One region of the Promicromonospora sp. NPDC060271 genome, then DNA from elsewhere that is predicted to be linked to it. Evidence: riboswitches for the same ligand, from Rfam matches in the RefSeq annotation. Region 1 holds a riboswitch; each other region holds the start of a gene.
What was found. Region 1 has a riboswitch for cyclic di-AMP ahead of ACFWE2_RS11515 (C40 family peptidase). Riboswitches for the same ligand answer to the same signal wherever they lie in the genome.

Region 1 (7,012 bases):
ACTGCTGGTGACGACGGAGGTGGAGGCGGTGGTCCAGGTGGACGGCAAGGTGCGCGACCGGCTGCCGGTGCCCGCCGACGTCGCGGCGGCGGACCTGGAGCGGGCGGCCCTGGCCCGGCCGGCCGTCACCCGGGCAGTGGGTGACCGAACGGTGCGGCGCGTGGTGGTGCGGCCGCCGCACCTGGTCAACGTCGTGCTGGCCTAGGCGGTGCCGCCCTCGTCGAGCTTCGCGCGCAGGGAGCGGAGCTCGGCGAGGATCTCGCGGTTCTGCGCGGCCAGGTTGTCGAGGCGGTGGTCCTTCTGGGCGTCGTCCTTGCGCTCCTCCTCGGTGATCTCCTCCATGCCGTTGACGATGACGGCGATGAACAGGTTCAGCACCGCGAAGCTGACCACCAGGATGTAGAGCACGAAGAAGATCCACGCGTACGGCTGGGACTCCATGACCGCGCGGGCGATGTCGGGCCAGGCCTCGCCCGTCATGGCCTGGAAGAGCGTGAACAAGGAGGTCCCCAGGTGCCCGAAGTACTCGGGCGCGGCCGTACCGAACAGCCCGGTCGCTATGACCGCAGCCACGTAGATGACCAGCACCAGCAGGGCGCCGACGGCACCCATGCCCGGCACGGCCCGCAGCAGACCGTCGACCACGCGGCGCAGCGACGGCACCACCGTGATCACGCGCAGCACACGCAGCACCCGCAGGGCACGCAGGGCGGACAGGGACTCGCTGGCCGGGAGCACCGCGATGCCGACGACGGCGAGGTCGAACAGATTCCACGGGTCGCGGAAGAACCGGCGACCGTGGGCGACGATCCGCAGGAGCAGCTCAACCACGAAGAAGCCGAGCATGATGTGGTCGATGGCCATCAGGATCTCGTACGCGCGGCCGCTCACCATGGTCTCAGCGCCCAGGATCAGGGCATTCGCGAGGATCACGGCGAGAACCAGGTTGACGAACCACCTCTGGTCGAGGAACGCGCGGAGCCGCCCCCGCCAGGTGCGTGGCTCGATCCGTGGCTCGGCCGGTGTGCCGATCGCCTGGTTCATGCGGTCTCCCTTGCTGTCACGTGCCCGGAGTCCTTGCCCCGGTCCTGCTTCAGGCTCTTGCCCGGCCGAACTGTAGCGCGGGCGTTCGCAAGAGTTTCTGCTGCGTGCAATGTCCCGATTTGGGACTGATTCGGCGGGTCCGGTGGCAAGTCGGCCCGATCAGTGCTGAGGTAGTCGCAAGCAAGCCACACCACTCTGGAGGAAACACATCATGGGTTTCTTTGCGTTTCTCATCCTTGGGCTGATCGCCGGCGTGATCGCCCGTATCGTCATCCCGGGTAAGCAGCCGGGTGGATTCTGGCTCACGCTGCTCCTCGGTGTGCTCGGCGCCATGCTCGGTGGATGGCTCGGCGGGCTCATCTTCAACGTCAGCCTGGACGAGTTCTGGTCCTGGGAGAGCTGGCTCTTCTCGGTGATCGGCGCGATCATCGTGATCCTGATCGTCCAGGCGATCTTCGGCCGCCGCAAGACCGCTTGATCGCAGCACACCGCGGCCGCGTCGCCATCCTCGTCGTTCTGACGTGGGTGGTCGGCGCGGCCGCGGTCGCGTGTACGGGCGGCGCCGCGCCGTCGTCCGCCAACGGTCCGGTACCCGACGACGTCGCCGCCCACCTCAGCGTCGAGGTGGCGCAGGGCCGCGAGCAGTACGCGAAGCGGGAGATCCGGCTCGAGGTCACCAACGACTCCGACGAGACGATGACGCTCCTCTCGGGGGCCTTGCGGACCGCGCAGTTCGGGCCGTCACGCCCCGCCAAGGAGGGACGCACCCTCGTCCTGCGGCCCGGTGCCACGCGCGCCGTCTACGTGGGGCTTGGCGAGGCCAGGTGCGCGGACCCGGAGACGGCGGACGGCGGTGCCGCGGCGGCCGCTGCGCCGTCCGCCACGATCACGCTGGCCCTCGGTGAGGGTGACGACCTGGGTCCGGCGACAGACATCCCCGTCGACGAGGTGAGCGATCCCGTGGGACATCTCGCCCGGAACCACGCGTTGGACTGCTCGGCAGCGGCGGTAGCGGCGGGTGCCGACCTCACCGTTGATCCCGACGTCCCCGTCGAGACCCGCGACGGAGAGCTGACCGCCCTGGTCACGCTGCGGATCGAGCCGGTCGACGGCGGTCCGGAGGTCGTCCTCGACCGGATCGCCGGGACGACCCTGATGAGCAACGCGGACCCGGGTGGCGACGCCTCGGGCTGGGTCGGCCGGGACCTGGCGGGACAAGGGTCCGGCGAGGTGGTCCTCGCCGTGGTTCCCGCCCGCTGCGACGTCCATGCGGTGGCCGAGGACAAGCGGGGCACGTTCCTGCCGGTGTCCGCGCGGGTCGACGGCGTCAGGCAGGAGCCGGTCTACGTGCCGATGCCCGACACCGCGCGCTCCGACTTCTACTCCTTCGTCGCGGACTACTGCGACTGGCCGGAGTAGCGACTCCGGACACGCGAGAGGCGCCGCCTCCGGCGTCGGGCGGAAACCCGGCGCGGGAGCGACGCCTCGCGATGTGCTGTGGTCGATGCGCTGCGGTAGCTCAGCTTCAGACGACGCGGATGAACGTCGGGCTGTTCTGCCACATCTCGGTGTAGCGCACCGGCATGCCGGCTGCCCACGCCTCGATGATCATGCCGTCGCCCGCGTACAGGGCGACGTGGCCGGGCGTCCAGACGATGTCGCCGGGCTCCGGGTAGGTGACCTGGTAGCCGGAACCGAGCATCGCGCTCGAGGAGTGCGGCAGGTTCACACCGAGCTGGGCGTACACGTACTGGATGAGGCCCGAGCAGTCCATGCCCTCGGCCGGCGAGTTACCGCCCAGCACGTACGTGATGCCGAGGTAGTTGAAAGCGACGTTGATGGCCTGCTCGCCGAGCGGGACCGGGTCCGGCGCGTCGACCGAGACCACGGCGGGGCCGTCGCCCTTCTTGCCGTCGGCGCCCGAGGAGGTGCCGAGTGCTTCCATCTCGATCGGCATCTTCGCGTCGGACGGGACGGTCACGGTCGGGGCCGCGGCGACCGCCTGCTTGGCCACGGCGGTGAGGGAGCGCAGGTCGACCGTGTTCAGCTTGGCGGACTTCACGTCGGTCTTCAGATCCATGGCGGGGGCCGCGTGGGCCGTCGTCGCGATGGTCGAGATCAGGACGCCACCGGCTGCTGCGGCGATGGCTCCTCGGCGGGCTACGGTGCCCGCGTTCTCCGTGGCGGTACGAGCAAGAATAGTCAGCGGTGTCATGGCCGGACGGCTGTCACGATGCCGTCCGCGGAGGGAGTTCGTCACCTGAATGTCTCCTGTACCGCCTGCGAGGTCAGCTGTCGGGTTCGGGTAGGAGTACCCGGCCGCACGGCTACTGGGGGGTTCCGTCCGGCTTCACCCCGAGGGCGACGATGGTGCTGTCGCCCGGGAAGGTGGGTCCCCCGCTCCTGTCTCGAACGTCTGGTCATGAACCGGTGACAGGATTCGGCGTCCGGCTCACGGCCTCACCGATGTGGTGGGGCAGAAGTCAAAGTACACACCTTCCCCAGAAAAGTCACGATCGGGTTACGCATTCCGGTCTCACCTGTCGAAGGCGCAGATTTGCGCCGTTCCGGTCTTCATGGGCTATGACCGACATCACATACATCGGCTACCGTTCGGCGGCATGGGTGAAAGCGCATATCGCGTCTCCGCCTGGTGGGTGCTTCCCATCAGTACCGTCGTCTGGTGGGTATGCGGGTTCCTGCCCTGGCTCCTGCAGGCGTTGTACGAGGTCATGGGTCTTGCTGAGGCCTCGTCAGTGCGCTCCACCGGATTCCTGCCGCTCCCGTTCACCGCCGACGACGCGGTGGTCGGCCTGGTCGTCATGGCGCTGATCGGTGGCCTTCTCGGCGGCCTCACGGCGGGCATCCCGGCCTCGGCCAGGGCGGGCGCGGCCGCCGCGACGGCGGGCACCCTGCTCGCCATGTCCGCGGCGGGCGGCGCCTCGTGCCTGCTCGCGATCCGCGGCAGCGCTCCCGGTGACGCCGCGCCGCTCGGGATGCTCGTCGTCACCGTCGCCGCCGGAGTCGTAGGGCTCGCGGCCGGCCTCCTGGTGGCCCTTGGCCCGGCCGTCCTGCGTGGGCCTGCCCTGGCCCTGCCGGTCGTGCTCCTGGACGGCTGGCTGTGGGGTCTGGTGCCGGGCAACCTGGTGTCGCCCACCGGGACGTGGTGGATCTTCGCGGTGGCGCTCGGGATCGCGTTCGGCCTGGCGGTGGACAGCCGGCCGCTCGAGCTTCTCGGCTGGCTGCCGACCGCGGGCATCGTCTGGGTGCTGCAGGCGGCCGGGCCGGCTCTCCTGGCCGTGCAGGAGAACATCTGGCCGGGCTCCGCGCTCACGGAGAACCCGCTGTCGGCAGCGGCGATCGTGGCGCACGAGCTCGCCTCGGCGGCCATGGCGCCCGACACGCACCAGCTCGGCGCGTGGGTGGTCGCCCTGCTGCTCGGTGCGGCGATCGCAGCGCTCCGGCTCTCCCGGGAGGCGGCGGACGAGAGCGAGCTCTCCGAGGCCTGGGCCTGACCGGCAGTTGGCGCCCCTGCTGATTGCGATCGTGTAAATTTCACCCGCCGTGCGCTCCCGGCCCTGTTCGACGCGTGTCCGGTCCCCATAGTTTTGTCCTGGTTCGTGAGTATTCGGCTCGCGAGCGGACACAGGGGGCACACATGAACAGGAAGTCATTCGCCGCCGCCACCACCTCCGCGGCACTCGCCGTTGCGGTGCTCGTCGCTGTGGCGCCCGGGGCACAGGCCGCCACCGACGACCCCCTCCGGGACAAGCAGTGGGGCCTGGACCAGATCAACGCCGAGGCCGCCTGGTCGGCCGGCACGGGTGAGGGCGCGGTGGTGGCCGTCGTCGACACGGGTGTCGACTTCGACCAGCCGGACCTGGCCGGCCAGCTCCTGCCTGGTGCCACCTTCACCGGCTGCGCGGACGTCCGTCCGTGCGGCGAGGGGGACTTCAGGGGTCCCGACGGTCAGAACGACGGGGACGAGCACGGCACGCACGTGGCAGGCATCGTCGCCGCCGCAGCCGACAACGGTGTAGGCGTCGCGGGCGTGGCGCCCGGCGCCAAGGTGCTGCCGGTCAAGGTCCTCGAAGCCGGCACGGGCTCGTCGCAGGACATCGCGGACGGGATCCGGTGGGCCGCCGACAACGGCGCCGACGTCATCAACCTCTCCCTCGGCTCGGCCCCGGGCGGGCAGCTGCTGACGATCATCGGCCTCGACACGCTGATGCGCGACGCCATCGCGTACGCCCGGGAGCTGGGGGTGCTGACGGTCGCGGCGGCAGGCAACTCGTCGACGCCGCTGTGCAGCGACCCGGCCTTCACCAGCTCGGCCATCTGCGTGGGGGCAACGGACTCGGCCCGCCTCCACGCCTACTACTCCGAGCTCCCGATCAAGCTCGATTTGAAGAGCGTCTCGGCGCCCGGCGGTGCGGGCGGGCTGAACGGCTGCGACGGCGACGTCTGGTCGACGGTGCCCGTCGGTACGGGCTCGGACACGTGCGCGGGCGGCAGCTACGACGCCTACGCGGGCACGTCGATGGCGACGCCCCACGTGGCAGGCGTCGCGGCGCTGCTCTACGGCCAGGGCCGGACGATGGCAGAGGTCGAGAACGCGATCCTCGGCACGGCTCGCGACCCGCTCCTCGGCCTTGTCGGTGTGTGGACACCGCTGTACGGGTACGGCATCGTCGACGCGGCCGCGGCGGTCGCGTACTGACCCCCGCCGAAGTAGAACCAGGGCGAAGTAGAACCGCAGCCGAGCTGCGGTTCTACTTCGCTGCGGTTCTATCTCGCCACGGTTCTGTCTCGGCGTGGTGGGCCGGATCGGGTCAGTAGGGGCGGATGTAGACCGCGTAGTCCTGCCACTGGGCCGTGTGGCGCACCGGGGTGCCGTAGTTGGCGGCCTCGACGACCATGCCGTCGCCCGCATAGAGGGAGACGTGGCCCTGGGTCCACACGATGTCGCCGGGGATGGGTGACGCGACCTGGTAGCCCGCTGCCACCATGGACGACGACGAGTGCGGCAGGTCGACGCCGAGCTGGGCGTACACGTACTTGATCAGCCCGGAGCAGTCGAAGCCCGACCCCGGCGACTCGCCGCCGTACGTGTAGGCGATACCGATGTACTGCATGGCGATCGCGACGGCCTGTGCGCCGATCGAGCCGTCGGACGCGTAGTCAGGGGTGGCCGGCTCGACCTTCTCGGCCACGGCCTGCGTCGTCGCCTCGGGCTCGGTCTCGGTCTCCACGACGGGCTCCGGTTCGGGAGCTGGGGTGACCTTGACCGGCTTGCTCTCGATGTTGAGCTTCGCGTCGGTCGCGACCTGCACGGCCGGCGCTGCCGCCAGCTCTTTGTTCGCCAGGCGGTTCGAACCGTCTCCCATGACGGCGTGTGCGCTGGGTGCGAACGCCGTCGCGAGAAGTCCGGACGATGCCGCGATCAGCGCACCCGAGCGGGCGGCAGTACGGGTCACGGTCATCAGGGGAGTGCTAGGAGCGTGAACGGCGCGGTGTCGACCGCGTCGGACGGTGGTACTCACCGAAGTTCTCCAAGTCGCCGGTTTCACGGGTCCGTACCGATCTGGGGGAATGGGGCCCGCGATTGTGCCTCCGGTGGCACAACGGATCCGACGCTACATACGGGTCATCACTCTGTCTCGATCAGATAACACTTGTCGTGAAGTACCAAGGCGCGCGAAGCGTGGGTAATTTTTTGACAGTCCTCTTTTCCCAGCGTAAGGGCCATTCTTTTGCCAGGCATGGCTTTTGATCGCCATGGAAAACTGACACGAGAAAGAATGCGACACGCCGTGTCGCCATGGTGGGTCAGGCCTTTTCCAGGGCGCGCCGCTCCGCCTCGGCCTTCAGATCGGCCAGCTCGGCGTCCACCAGCTCCCGCGCGCGCGAGCCGAGGGCAAGGCCGGTCAGCCCGGCGAGCATCCCGCTCTGCGCGACGGCGAGCGTG
Region 2 (7,012 bases), on a different contig from region 1:
GCAGCACCACGGGGGCCAGCGAGGCGCCCAGGGTGGTCCAGCCGACGATCCGCGGGCCGGAGGCGGAGCGGGGCAGGTAGCGCGAGTAGTCGGCGGCCATGTTGACCCAGCCCAGGCCGAACCCGGTCATCATGAACACCAGACCGCCGATCACCTGTGGCGCGCCGCCCGCGGGGAGCGCGGCGACGGTGGCCCAGTCGACGTGGTCGGCCACCAGGATGATGTAGACGACGGTGAGCACGGCGGTCAGGACGGTGATGACGACCTGCAGCCGCATCACGAGGTCGAACCCGAAGACGCCGGCGGCCACCACGATGCCCGCCACGACCACGAGGGCAACGATCTTGGTGACGGTTCCGCCGCCCCAGCCGAGCGCCCCCAGCACGGTCGAGGTCGCGAGCGTGGCCAGGGCCACGAGCACCGTCTCCCAGCCGACGGTGAGGATCCACGACAGCAGGGAGGGCAGCTTGTTGCCGCGCACCCCGAACGCCGCGCGGGACAGCACCATGGTGGGCGCCGAACCGCGCTTGCCGGCCAGCGAGATGAACCCGCAGAAGAGGAACGACACGACGATGCCGACGGCGCCGACCACCGTCGCCTGCCAGAACGAGACACCGAAGCCGAGCAGGTAGGAGCCGTAACCGAGCCCGAGCACGGACACGTTGGCCCCGAACCAGGGCCAGAACAGGTTGCGTGGCGAGCCGCGCCGCTCGGACTCGTCGATGGTGTTGAGGGCGTTGGTCTCGACCGCCGTGGGGACGCTCATGGTGGCGATCCTGCCACCTGCCTCTGACACGCACGAGGACCCGCACCGTGTCGGTGCGGGTCCTCGTGATGCGGCGGGTGGTGCGGGGCTCCGGCTCAGGCTCTGCTCACGTCGCCTGAGCCTGTGGCTCCGCTACGGGCGCGTGCCTCGTTCCTCGGCCCGCACCATGCGCTGCGCCTCCGGCTCAGCCTCAGCCGACGCGGATGAAGGTCGGGCTGTCCTGCCAGATCTGCGACTCGTGCACGGTCTGGCCGGGAACCGGCGCCTCGATCTGCATGCCGTTGCCCGCGTAGATGGCGATGTGGCCGGGGGTCCAGATGAGGTCACCGGGCTGCGCCTCGGCCGCGGACACCACGGTGCCCGCGTAGCGCTGCTCCGAGGAGGTGCGCGGCAGGTCGATGCCGACCTGGGCGTAGACGTACGAGGTGAACCCGGAGCAGTCGAAGCCGGCGGGCGTCGAGCCTGCCCAGACGTACGGCACACCGATGTACTGCCGGGCGATGGAGACGATGTCGTTGGCGGCGGCCGGGACGGTCTCCTGGACGGCCGCGGCGGTCTCGACGACCTCCTCGACGACCGGCTCCGGCTCGGGCTCGGGGGCGGGTGTCACCTTGATGGTGCCCGTCTCCAGCGTGAACTTGCTGTCGGCGGCCACCTGCACGGCGGGCGCGGTGTTCACTGCCTCGACGACCGCGGCCCCGGCGACCGAGCCCTGCGACGTCTTGTTCAGGATGTCCAGCTCGGCGGTGGACGGGCTGTTGTCGGCAACGGGCGCGGCGTCCGCGGGAGCGCTGAGCAGGGAGACGGCCAGGCCGGAACCGGCGACGACGAGCGCGCCGCGGCGGGCGGCACCCGAGATGCCCCGCGCCGCGGCACGGGAGAGGGGAGTCAGCGGGGTGATCGGTCTGCGGGCAGCACGGTGGCGCCCAGGCGTGCGAGTACTCAAGAGCTTCTCCTGACGCCTACGAGGTGAGCTGTCGGATTCGGATCGGAGAATGACCCGGCCGCGTACTGCTCGTGCGGCTTCACCCCAAGGACACCGTCGGTGCCCGCTTACGTGGTTCCCCCGTCCCTGTCCGTGTTCTGTGCAGTCTCGGGGCGGTGACAGGGCTCGGCGCCCGCCTCGAGTGCCCGCGGACTTCCCGCGAACCGGAGTGACGCTAACCCCGGTCGGCCGCAAAGTCACAATCGCATCACGGCTGACGGGGTAGTTCGCGTCCTACTTGACCCGAATTGTCCCTATGAGGTAGGTCACTCCGCCGCGGGCGGAACGTTGTGATTCCGGGCGAACAGGTTGCTCGGGTCGTACTGCCGCTTGATTGCCGCAAGTCGCTCGTAGGTCGCCGCCGGATAGACCGCCGCGACGTCGTCCGCCGTGGTCGTCCCGAGGAAGTTCGAGTACGCACCGTTGACGTGCGGGGCGAGCCTGGCCCAGATCGCGGCGAGGCCAGGACGGGCGGCCTCGACCACCGGCTTCGGGCCGCCGGCCACCGTCGCGACCAGCAGCTCCGCCCCGCGGTGCGCGTACGCCGTCGCATCGGCCGGGACCCGTGACACCGCACCGCCCACGCTGCGGATCGCTATCGACGGCGCACCCGCCGACGTCCCGACCTCGGCGAGGATCCGCAGCGCGTCGGACACCGACTCCCGCTCGACGAAGCCGCTGTGGCCCAGCAGCTCGAGACCCGGCGGCAGTGCGGCGCCCTCCACGAGGATGTCGGCGTAGGCGTGCGGAGCGACGTCGTCCTCCAGCACCGTCCCGAGCCGGCGGATCGGGTCGAGCGCGCCGGCCGCGAGCTCCGGGTCGTCGCCGTCGAACGCCACGTGGATCTCGAGCGGTGCCTCAGGGCCGCCCGCGAACGGGTTGGCCAGGTTCGCGATGGAGGTCAGCTCGTCGGGCGCCGTGCGGAGGTGGTCCGCCCAGCCCTGGAGCACGACGGCGGTCTCAGCGGCGGGGAACGTGATCTTGCCGAAGAAGACCTCCGTCGTCGGGTGGGCCACGAACTCGAAGGAGGTCACGACGCCGAGATTGCCGCCGCCCCCGCGGATCGCCCAGAACAGCTCGGGGTTCTCCTCCGCGCTCGCGGGCACGACCGCGCCGTCGGCGGTGACGAGCTGCGCGGCCGCCAGGTGGTCGAGGGTCAGGCCGTGCTTGCGGACCTTCCAGCCGATGCCACCGCTCAGGGTCAGCCCGCCGACCCCGACGCTCCTGGTGTCACCGGAGGAGATCGCGAGGCCGTGCGGCGCCAGCGCCTCGGCCACCTGGCCCCAGGTCGCGCCGCCGCCGACCCGGACGAGATGGCGGTCCGCGTCGATCACCTCGACGTCGGCGAGAGCGCTCAGGTCGATCACGATGCCGCCGTCGTTGGTGCCGAAGCCTGGAAAGCTGTGGCCGCCGCCGCGCACGGAGAGCGTCAGCCCGGATCCGACGGCGAACCGGACCGCCGTCTGCACGTCACCGACCGTCTTGGGGCGCAGGACGAAGGCCGGGCTGCCCGCGACCAGCTTCGCGCGGCTCACCGCCTCGTACTCGGCCGCGCCCGGCTCGATGACGTCGCCGCCGAAGTCGCGGCGGAGGTTCTCGATCGCTGAGGTCATGGTGTTCCTTCCACAGGGGGTGCTCGGTGCACCCGATGTGGAGGAGACTCCCCGGCCCCGGAAGATGTGACAGCGCGCGGTGTGACGCCCGTCACGCCCGTGCGTCGTCCGGGGGAGCCTGCCCACAGATCGACCATGCACCTGCTGCCACAACAGGCCGTGGTCCGGCAGCAGGTGCATGGTCATCGACGTCGGACGGAGCCCGCCTCCACCAAAGGTCGTAAGCCAAGTGCGTGCCAGCGGGCGATGTGCCGCCGCCGCCCGCCCGACAGGCTGGTGTCGTCCGGAAGAAAGCCCTCCGGACCAGCCCGAACACCCGCCGAACGCGAGGAGCGCGACGATGTTCCCGTCCCATGAACCACCCACCCGGCGGCCCGGCCGCGTGCGCACCCTGGCGGCGCTCGCCGCCGTGGGGGCGCTCGCGATCACCGTCGCCGCCGGCGTCCCGGCGTCCGCCGCGAGCGCCGCCGAACCGACGCCGCCCCCGCCCGTCTCCGCCCCGCCGGGCGAGCACCCGCTCACGCGGTCGGACGTCGATGCCTGGCTCGACGGTCTGCTGCCCTCCGCGCTGGAGAACGCGGGCATCGCGGGCGGCGTCGTCACGGTGGTCGACGACGGCAAGGTCGTCACCACCCGCGGTTACGGCTACGCCGACACGGGTACGACGAGCGGTGAGGCGGTCCCGGTCGACCCGGAGAGCACGCTGTTCCGCCCCGGTTCGGTCTCCAAGCTGTTCACCGCCACCGCCGCGATGCAGCTCGTCGAGAGCGGCGACGTCGACCTCGACACCGATATCGCGGAGTACCTCGACTTCGACGTCCCGCGGTCCTTCGACGGGCCGATCACCATGCGCCACCTGCTCACGCACACCGCGGGCTTCGAGGAGCGGCTCGGTGGCCTCATCGGCTCGGGCTCCGTCTCGCCGGTGCTCCGGGACGAGCTGGCGCAGGACCCACCGGAGCAGGTCTACGAGCCCGGCACCGTCCCCGCCTACTCGAACTACGGCAACTCGCTGGCCGGGTACATCGTCGAGCGCGTGAGCGGTGTGCCGTTCGAGGAGTACGTCGAGCGGAACATCCTCACGCCGGCCGGCATGACGTCGTCGACCTTCGAGCAGCCGCTGCCCGAAGCGCTGCGCGACCGGATGTCGAAGGGCTACGCCACGTCGGCGGACGCCCCGGGCCCGTTCGAGATAGTGGGGACGCCGCCGGCCGGTGCCCTGACCGCCTCGGCACCCGACATGGCGCGCTTCATGCTGGCCCAGCTCGGCGAGCCCGGCACGGGTGCGATCCTGGAGCCAGGGACCCTCGACCTGATGCATGCCCCCGCGCTGGACGAGAGTTCGCTGGGCAACCTCGCGGCGTCCCCACGGATGACGCTCGGGTTCTTCGACGAGAGCCGCAACGGGCGCTGGATCATCGGCCACGGCGGCGACACCAACTACTTCCACTCCCACCTGCAGCTTTACCCGGAGGAGCGCACTGGGATCTTCGTCTCGTTCAACAGCACGGGCGACAGCGGTCTCGCGACGCTCGAGCTGCGCGACGCCGTGCTGCACGGCTTCACCGACCGCTACTTCCCGGCGGAGTCCGCCCCGGCGGCCGGCACGGTCGACGACGCGACCGCCAAGGAGCACGCCGCGATCGCCGAGGGCAGCTACGTCGCCTCGCGCGGCATGCACAGCACGTTCCTCGCCTCGCTGGAGGCGTTCAGCGCCACGCAGCTCACCGCGCGGGCCGACGGCCGCCTCCTGATCACGCCGGGTCCCCTCAGCGACTCGCCTGCCCTGTACGAGGAGATCGAGCCGTGGGTCTGGCGTGAGGTCGACGGCCAGCGCGTGATCGCCATGCGGGTCGCAGACGGCAAGGTCGAGGCGATCGGCGTCGAGGGGGCCTTCACCCTGCTGCCCGCCCAGCCGGAACGCGCCCAGGCGGTGGCGCTCCCCGTGCTCGGCGTGTCCGCGCTGATCCTGCTCGTGGCGGCCGTCGCGTGGCCGGTCGGTGCGATCACGCGGCGGGTCCGGCGGCGGTCGGTTCCCGGGTCGGCGCCGGGCTCGGCGTCCGGCTCCGAGCGGGCCGTGCGTCTCCACCCGGAGCGCTCCGGCCGCGTGGTCAGGCTGCTCACCAACATCGCGACGGTCTGCGCGGTGCTCGCCCTCGGCGGCTGGACGGCCACGGTGCTCACCGTGATGAGCCTGGAGGACGTCTCCGAGTTCTCGCTGCGCCAGCTCCAGGTGGTCCAGGGCCTCGGCGTGCTGGGCATCGTCCCGGCCGCGCTCCAGGTGGTCGGCGCCGTCCGGCACCGGCACGGCTGGCGCAGGATCCTCGGCGCGGTGCTCGTGCTGCTCGCCCTGGCCGGGACCGCCTGGTTCGCCGTCGAGTTCCGCCTGCTGGCGCCGTCTGTATCGTACTGATGATGCTCACGACGGACGGCCCAGCGGTGTACGACGGCGTTCCCGTCCCGCCGCGCGTCGGCAGGCTGGAGACCCTGCTGACCCGGCTCGGCGTGACCACCCGGCCGGCGCAGGACGCACTGCTGGCCGCGGTCGTCACCCTGCTGACCGCCGGCCTGCTGGTGGTGCTCTTCCAGTACGTGCTGGAGGCGGAGGACCTGACGATCGGTCCGGCGCAGGGCGTGCTGCTCGCGGTCGCCACGTGCGCCCAGGCGCTGCCGCTGGTCCTGCGCCGGACCCGTCCGGTCCTCTGCCTGGGCCTCGTCGTGGCCGTTCAGGTGCTCGTCATTGCCGTGTCGCCCCCCGACCTGTCGGTCGGCGGCATACCGCAGGTCATCGCCGGCTACACGGTCGGAACGCTGCTGCCCGCCCGCCGGGCCCTGGTGGTCACAGGCGCTGCGGTGCCGGTCGGGGTCGTGGCGGCGGCGGGGACGGCCCTCGTGTCCGGGAACGGCCTGCTGCTGCCGGCCGCGAACCATCTCGCGGCCGGGATCGGCACCTACGTGGTCAGCGCTCTGGTCGGCGGGGCGGTGGCGACCCGCCGCCGTTACGTCGAGCTGCTCCGCCTCCGGGCCGAGGAGCTGATGCGGACGCAGCGCGCGACCACCCAGGCCGCGATCTTCGCCGAACGTTCCCGCATGGCTCGCGAGCTGCACGACGTCGCGGCGCACCACCTCTCCGGCCTCGTGGTCCAGGCCGCCGCCGTGGCGCGGCAGATCGACACCGACCCCGAGGCCGCCAAGGCCGGCACCGCCTGGATCCGCGGACAGGGCAAGGAGACGCTGGACAGCCTCCGCCTGATCGTCGGGGTCCTCCGTGAACGCCCGAGCGTCGACGACGACGGGCACGACGCGCCCCCGCCCGGGCTCGACGCGCTCGACGGGCTGGTCCGCACCGCGCGCACGCTCGGCGACACCGTCGAGCTGGTCCGCGAGGGCAGGGCGCGTACCCTCGCGCCCATCGCGGACGCGGCGTTCTACCGGGTGGCCCAGGAGTCGCTGTCGAACGCCCGCCAGCACGCACCCGGCGCGCCCGTGCGGATGGTCGTGCGGTTCGCGGAGCGGGAGGTCTCCCTCAAGGTCGTCAACGCACCCGCTGCGGGGGGCGCCCCGACGAACCCGACGCGGCAGGTCTCGACGCGGCAGGTCTCGACACGGCAGGTCTCGACACGGCAGGGCATGGGCCTCATCGGCATG
Region 3 (7,012 bases), on a different contig from region 1:
TCCCGCCGCTGGCCGGCCGGGCCGAGAGGTCGGCAGAACGTCAGGAGGTCGGCATTCCGAGCTACCGATCTCCTGACGAACTACCGACCGAACGCGGCGACGCGCTGTTCGTCGCCGAGGACGGGCATGTCTTCGACACCAGCGTGCTGGAGAACCTGCGGGTCGCGCGCGGCGACGTGACGGAGGCCGAGGCCCGGGCCGCACTCGCCGCCGTGGGGCTGGGTGGCTGGCTCGCCGCGCTGCCCGACGGGCTGGACACGCTGGTCGGCACGGACGCGGCGGCGGTATCGGGCGGGGAGCGCCGTCGGCTCCTGGTCGCTCGTGCGCTCCTCGCCCCCGCCCGGGTGCTGCTCGTGGACGAGCCCGCCGAGCACCTCGACGGCGAGACCGCGGACGCCCTGGTCCGCACCCTTGCCGAGCACGCGCGGGAGACGGGGCGGGCGGTGCTGCTGGCGACCCACCGGCTGACGCCGCTCGCGGCCGCCGACGAGGTCCTGCTGCTGGGTAACGGCACGCTCGGCGCGGTCGCGGGCGCGATCCCCGCGACCGTCGTGGCCCGAGGCAGCCACGAGCTCCTCCTCGCGACCAGCAGCGCCTACGCCTGGTCAGCGGGCCGGGAAGGTTGACCAGGCGGTTAGTGCCAGACCGTGGCCCTTCCTGGCAGCAACTGCCTGGTCACCCGGCCGTCAATCGACCATGCGGTTACTGCCAGACCTGGGCCCTTCCTGGCAGCAACCGCGTGGTCACCCGGCCGTCAATCGACCATGCGGTTACTGCCAAACCTGGGCCCTTCCTGGCAGCAACCGCATGGTCACCCGGGAAAGCGTCAGAGGCGCTTGTCGAACTTCTTCGAGAGCTGCTCGTAGCCCAGGCGCTCGTAGAAGGCGTGCGCGCCCGTGCGGCGAAAGGACGACGAGACGGTGGCCCGGACGGCGCCCGCGGCCCTCGCCCATTCCTCGAAGGCCGCGACGAGAGCGCGCCCTGCCCCGGTGCCACGGTTCGACTCGGCGACGACGAGGGCGGTGAGCTGGGCCACCGGCGCATCGAGCTCGTAGGCCCAGCGGACGTGACCCGAGGCGAACCCGACCGCTGCCTCCGCATCGGCCTCGTCCTGGTCGACCGCCAGCCAGGCCACGTCGTTCTCGCTGCCCGCGACACGGGCGAACCTGGCGGCGACGTCCTCCGCGGTGCTGGGGTAACCGAGCTGGCCGAGGAGCGGGGCGATCGCCGGGGCGTCGACGGGGAGGGCGTGTCGGATATGCACGGCCACATCCTAGGTGGCGGGCCAGCACCGGAGACCCGTCAGCCTAGGTCGCGGGCCAGCGCCGGAGACCCGTCAGCCGACGTCGCTCCCGAGGACCGCCATGGCCGCCGCTCGGCCCGGGATACCGCTCACGCCGCCGCCGCGGCGGGCTCCGGCGGCTGCCAGGAGAACCCGGGGGTGCTCCGTCGCGACGCCCCAGCGGCCGGACTCGTCGCCGGCGTCCGGCTCGGCGAACGGCCAGCTGAGGTCGCGGTGGAAGATGTGCCCGCCCGGCAGCCCGATGTCACGCTCCAGGTCGACGGGGGTGCGCACCTCGAGGCAGGGGGCGCCGTCGGCGTCGCGGGCGAGCACGTCCTCGATCGGCTCGGCCAGCACGGAGTCGAGGGAGGCGAGCGTGGCCCGGAGTGCCTGGTCACGGGCGGCGTCGGGTTCGGCGCGGAAGAGCCGTGCCGGCATGTGCAGCCCGAACAGCGTGATGGTCTGCGCGTCCGTCGCGGCGAGCTCCGGCCCGAGGATCGTCCGGTCGGTGAGCGTGTGGCAGTAGATCTCGCTGGGCGGCAGGTCGGGGATGCGCCCGGCGGCGGCCTGCGCGTGCGCTGCCTGGAGCTGGGTCAGGGACTCGTTGACGTGCAGGGTCCCGCTGAACGCCGCGACGGGGTCGACGTCGTCGCGCAGCCTGGGCAGGCGGGTGAGCAGCATGTTGACCTTGAGCTGGGCGCCCTCGGGACGGTCGGCCGACGTCGAGGGGCCGCCGCCCAGCAGCCGGTCGAGCTCCGCCGGGGCGCACGCCGCGAGCACATGGCCGGCCGTGACACCCCGGGTGCGTCCCTCTGCGTCGGTCCAGACGACCTCCGCGCCGGGTGCGCCGGGTGCTCCTGGATCGACGGCGGTGACCGTCGCCGAGGTGACTATCGTCGCGCCGGCCGCTACGGCGGCGTCGCGCAGGGCGCCCGAGACGGCGCCCATGCCACCCACCGGCACGTCCCAGTCGCCGGTCCCGTTGCCGATGACGTGGTAGAGAAAGCAGCGGTTCTGCCGCAGGGACGGCTCGTCGACGTCGGCGAACGTACCGATCAGGCCGTCGGTGGCCGCGACGCCACGGACCACGTCATCGGTGAAGGTGCGGCGCAGCACCTCTCCGAGGGGCTCCTCGAAGAGCGCCCGCCAGGCCTCCTCGCCCACGCCGTCGACCACGAGGTCCCGGACCGCCGACCGCGGGAGCAGGGGTTCGGTGAGCGTCGGCGCGAGCCGGCGGGCCACCTCGGTGGTCATGGCGTAGAAGCGGCCCCAGGACTCGAAGTCGGCGTCCGAACCGGTGAGCCGCCGGAACGAGGCGCGCGTGGCGGCGTCGTCCTGGCTGTCGACGAGCAGGCCGCCGTCGGCCACCGGTGTGTACGAGGACCAGCGGCGGCGCCTCAGCGTGACGGACAGCCCGAGCTCGTCGATCACCCGGCGAGGCAGGAGCGAGACGAGGTAGGAGTAGCGCGACAGCCGCGCGTCCACCCCGGCGAAGGGGCGGGCCGAGACGGCGGCGCCGCCCACGTGGTCCGCACGTTCGAGGACGAGGACGGACCGGCCGCCACGGGCCGCGTAGGCCGCCGCGGTCAGGCCGTTGTGACCCCCGCCCACCACCACGACGTCGTACCGGGAGCGCATCGAATCGGTCATGGTCGCCATAGTGGCATGGGGCACAGATTGCCAAGGACGTTCCATCACAGGTCGCTATGTGACCTAATCGTGACATTTGCGCGAGGGGCAGGTACGGTCGATCTCGCCTCTCCAGCAACGGGGAGGTCCAGGCCCGGACGCCGAACCCTGTCACCGGACCTTGGCAGCCAGAACCGTGACAGGGGCGGGGGAACCAAGTAAGCGGGCACGCGAGTGTCCTTGGGGTGAAGCCTCCTCATGAGGCCGGGTGAATCGCTCTCCCATCCGAACCCGACAGCTCACTTCGTAGGCGTCCGAGGAGATCACTGGTGACCGTACTCACCGACCGCACCAACGACTGGGCGGACGAACAGGCAAACCGTCCCAGCAACCGGGGCAGGCACCGCGCCGACGGCCCCGCGCTCACCCCCTTCACCGCACTGACCCAGACCGCCGCGGAGAATGCCGCCCGGACCGGCGCCATCGCGGTCGTCACGTCCGGCATGCTGGCGTCGGTCTTCACCCAGACCGCCCACACCGCGCCCGCCGAGACGCACACGCAGGCCACGCTCGCGAACGCGACACCGGTCAGCAACACCATCAGCAACACGGTCGACTCCACCGTCCGCGCCAGCCTCGCCGAGAACCTGGTGACGAAGGTCAAGGTCACCCAGGACGCCGACTTCTACGCCGAGCGCGGGCGCGTGTCCGTGACGCCGTACGCCGAGACCGAGGAAGGCATCGCCGAGGCAAAGGCCAAGGCGGAGGCCGAGGCTCGTGCCAAGGCGGAGGCCGAGGCGAAGGCGAAGGCCGAGGCCGAGGCCGCCGAAGCCGCCGCGGAGGCCGAGGCCGCCGCCGAGGCAGCGGCAGCCGCCGCGGCCGACTCGTCCGGACTGGGTCAGCAGGCCGTCAACCTCGCACTCGAGTACGTCGGTGTGCCCTACGTGTGGGGCGGAGCCTCCCCCAGCGGCTTCGACTGCTCGGGGCTCATCCAGTACGTCTACGGCCAGCTCGGCATCTCGATCCCCCACAGCTCGAGCGCCATCTCGACCATCGGGTACCAGGTCTCCGCCGCCTCGGCGCAGCCGGGTGACATCGTGTGGACGCCGGGCCACGTCGCCCTCTACGCGGGCGGCGGCATGGTCGTCGAGGCCCAGCAGGAGGGCACCCCCGTGCAGTACGGCGAGATGTGGCAGAACAACCCGGTGTTCATCCGCGTGACGGGCTGACCCCCCACGCCGAACCACACTGCGGACCGCGAGGTGTGTCGCGCCAGCCCTGGGCGCGACACACCTCGTTCTCGTCCGGGGCTCGTCCGGTAACGTCCCGGGCGTGAAGATCCTCGTACCGGACGTGCCCTTCGACCTCGACTTCCCGTCCCTGCTGCCCGACGGCGGGGCCTCCTTCGCGCCGGGCGGCATCGACACCGTCGCCGGCTACGCGATGAACGAGCCGGTCCCCGAGGAACACACCGACGCGGAGATGCTGGTCACCTGGTCCAGCCCGCCCAAGATCCTCGCCGACGCCGCCCGCCGGCTCCCCCGGCTGCGCTGGGTGCAGACCCTCTCCGCGGGGCCCGACGTCGCGCTGCGCGCCGGGTTCGGGCCCGACGTCGTCATCTCCTCCGGCCAGTCCCTGCACGACGACACGGTCACCGAGCACACCCTGGCGCTGGTCCTTGCGACGGTGCGCCGCATCGACGTCTCCCTCGCGGCGCAGCGGGAGCACCACTGGGCCAAGGAGATCGCGTTCGCGCAGGCCGACCCGGTCACCGGCCGCGAGTACACGCTCGACGGCGCACGCGTGACGATCTGGGGTTTCGGGTCGATCGCCCTGCGGCTGGCCCCGCTGCTGACCGCGCTCGGCGCACGGGTGACCGGCGTCGCGTCGCGTGCGGGCGAACGTTCCGGGTATCCGGTGGTGGGGCCGGACGGCCTGGACGCCCTGCTCGCCGAGACCGACCTGCTCGTCTCGCTGCTGCCCGCGATCCCCGCCACGCGGCACGCCCTCGACGCCCGCGTGCTCGGCCTGCTGCCGCCGTCGGCCCGGTTCGTGAACGTCGGCCGAGGTGCGACGGTGGACGAGGAAGCGCTCGCCGACGCACTGCGGTCCGGGCGGCTCGCGGGAGCGGCGCTCGACGTCATGGAGACGGAGCCCCTGCCGGAGGACTCCCCGCTCTGGGACCTCCCGAACCTGATCCTCACGCCGCACGTGGCAGGAGGCCGGCCGCGCGGCGCCGCTCGCTTCCTCGCGGACCAGCTCACGGCCTGGCGCACGGGCGCGGAACTCCGCAACGTAGCCACGAGGTAGTGCCGCGAGGTAGAGCGTGCGTCCGGACACCCGCTCTACTTCGGCATCAACCTGTTGCCGAGGTAGAGCGTGCGTCCGGACAGGCGCTCTACCTCGCCCTGGGGGCCGGCTGGCAGGTCGGGCAGCTGAACGACGAGCGGTTCATGAACGCGTCGCGGCGCACCGGCGTGCCGCAGCGGCGGCACTCGTCGTTCTCGCGGCCGTACACGGCGAGCGAGCGGTCGAAGTATCCCGACTCCCCGTTCACGTTGACGTACAGCTCGTCGAAGCTGGTGCCACCCTGGGCCAGCGACTCGCGCATCACCTCGGCCGCCGAGTCCAGCACCCGGCGCACGTCCGCCGCCCTGAGCTTGTCGGTCGGCCGGGCCCAGTGCACCCGCGCGCGCCACAGCGCCTCGTCCGCGTAGATGTTGCCGACGCCCGAGACGACCGTCTGGTCCAGGAGTGCGCGCTTGACCTGGGTCCGACGACGGCGCACCCGGCGGACCAGGCCGTCCAGGTCCAGGTTCGGGTCGAGCAGGTCACGGGCGATGTGCGCGACCGGCTGCGGCAGGAGGGGCAGGTCCGAGCCGTGCCCGGCCGGGATGCCGGACGCCGGTCCGCCGTCGCCGGGTGCTTCCCCGTCGCCGGGCACCAGGTCCTGCACGCTCAGGTGACCGAACGTGCGCTGGTCCACGAAGTCCAGGTAGCGCGCGCCGGAGGGGGCGCCGGTCAGGTGGAGGCGAACCCGCAGGTGCGGGTGCTGCCAGTCGTCCGCGGCCGTGCCGATCGCCGGGCTCGGCCCGGTCGGAGCCTCCGCACCGGTCTGCTCGAGGCCCAGCACCACGTTCGCCGCGTGGCCACGGTCCTTGCCCGTCTCGGCGCCCCGGACCAGCAGCTGCCCCGACATGCCGAGGTGTGCGAGCAGGGCGGCGGCGGGGTGGGCGGCGGCGGGCGTGCCCGGGTCAGCGAGCGGCAGCCAGAGGAACTTGCCGCGCCGCACCGCCGCATCGAGACGCCGCCCGGTGAGCTGGTCGCGGAACGACTCCGGGCCGCCGTCGTGCCGACGGACGCTGTACTCGCGGAACACCTCGACGTCGCGCACCACCGCGCCCACGACGAGCCTGTCGACACCGTCGCGGACGGTCTCGACCTCGGGGAGCTCAGGCACCGGCGGCCGGGGCCTTGCTCTCGGCCGGCTGGCCGGCGGCCGCCTCGCCGTCGTCCGGCTTGGGCAGCGGGAACTTCTCCAGCAGGGCCCGGTAGGTCTCCTCGGCCGCGCCCTGCTCGGCGTGCTTCTTCGCACTGCCCGAGCCGGAGCCGTAGGTGACGCCGTCGATCACCACCGTCGAGTGGAAGACCCGTGCGTGCTCCGGTCCCTCGAACGTGGCGATGTAGTCGGGCGAACCCAGCCCACGCTCCGCCGAGGCCTCCTGCAGCGAGGTCTTCCAGTCGAGCCCCGCACCCAGGCCGGCTGCGACGTCGAGCGTCGAGTCCACGAGCCGGTGCACCAGCGCCCTCGACGTCTCCAGGCCGTGCGACAGGTAGGTCGCTCCGATCAGCGCCTCAACGGTGTCGGAGAGGATCGAGTCCTTCTCGAAACCGCGCGTGCGGATCTCGCCCTTGCCGAGCAGCACGTACTTGCCCAGGCCGAGGGTGCGCGCGACAGCGGCCAGCGCACGCTGCGACACCGTCGCGGCGCGCATGCGCGCGAGGTCACCCTCCGACAGGTCGGGGTGACGCCGGTACAGCGCCTCCGTGACCACCAGCCCCAGCACGGTGTCGCCCAGGAACTCCAGGCGCTCGTTCGTG

Region 2: it holds a riboswitch for cyclic di-AMP, as region 1 does, so the genes downstream of both, ACFWE2_RS10070 (C40 family peptidase) here and ACFWE2_RS11515 (C40 family peptidase) in region 1, are expected to answer to the same signal.
Region 3: it holds a riboswitch for cyclic di-AMP, as region 1 does, so the genes downstream of both, ACFWE2_RS15780 (C40 family peptidase) here and ACFWE2_RS11515 (C40 family peptidase) in region 1, are expected to answer to the same signal.

The regions. Positions count from the first base shown of each region.
Region 1 is NZ_JBHXBG010000061.1:2,844-9,855, forward strand. Features, by position in the region: gene ACFWE2_RS11495 (class I tRNA ligase family protein) at 1-205, shown strand, start outside; gene ACFWE2_RS11500 (ion transporter) at 202-1,044, opposite strand; gene ACFWE2_RS11505 (GlsB/YeaQ/YmgE family stress response membrane protein) at 1,256-1,522, shown strand; gene ACFWE2_RS11510 (hypothetical protein) at 1,519-2,463, shown strand; gene ACFWE2_RS11515 (C40 family peptidase) at 2,570-3,259, opposite strand; cyclic di-AMP (ydaO/yuaA leader) riboswitch at 3,307-3,500, opposite strand; gene ACFWE2_RS11520 (hypothetical protein) at 3,666-4,559, shown strand; gene ACFWE2_RS11525 (S8 family serine peptidase) at 4,703-5,764, shown strand; gene ACFWE2_RS11530 (C40 family peptidase) at 5,877-6,527, opposite strand; gene ACFWE2_RS11535 (SRPBCC family protein) at 6,874-7,012, opposite strand, start outside.
Region 2 is NZ_JBHXBG010000049.1:6,573-13,584, reverse strand. Features, by position in the region: gene ACFWE2_RS10075 (purine-cytosine permease family protein) at 1-766, opposite strand, end outside; gene ACFWE2_RS10070 (C40 family peptidase) at 957-1,712, opposite strand; cyclic di-AMP (ydaO/yuaA leader) riboswitch at 1,712-1,864, opposite strand; gene ACFWE2_RS10065 (FAD-binding oxidoreductase) at 2,018-3,364, opposite strand; gene ACFWE2_RS10060 (serine hydrolase) at 3,705-5,777, shown strand; gene ACFWE2_RS10055 (sensor histidine kinase) at 5,780-7,012, shown strand, end outside.
Region 3 is NZ_JBHXBG010000097.1:107-7,118, reverse strand. Features, by position in the region: gene cydC (thiol reductant ABC exporter subunit CydC) at 1-626, shown strand, start outside; gene ACFWE2_RS15790 (GNAT family N-acetyltransferase) at 827-1,264, opposite strand; gene ACFWE2_RS15785 (phytoene desaturase family protein) at 1,337-2,932, opposite strand; cyclic di-AMP (ydaO/yuaA leader) riboswitch at 3,088-3,237, shown strand; gene ACFWE2_RS15780 (C40 family peptidase) at 3,241-4,140, shown strand; gene ACFWE2_RS15775 (phosphoglycerate dehydrogenase) at 4,244-5,221, shown strand; gene mutM (bifunctional DNA-formamidopyrimidine glycosylase/DNA-(apurinic or apyrimidinic site) lyase) at 5,310-6,371, opposite strand; gene rnc (ribonuclease III) at 6,364-7,012, opposite strand, start outside.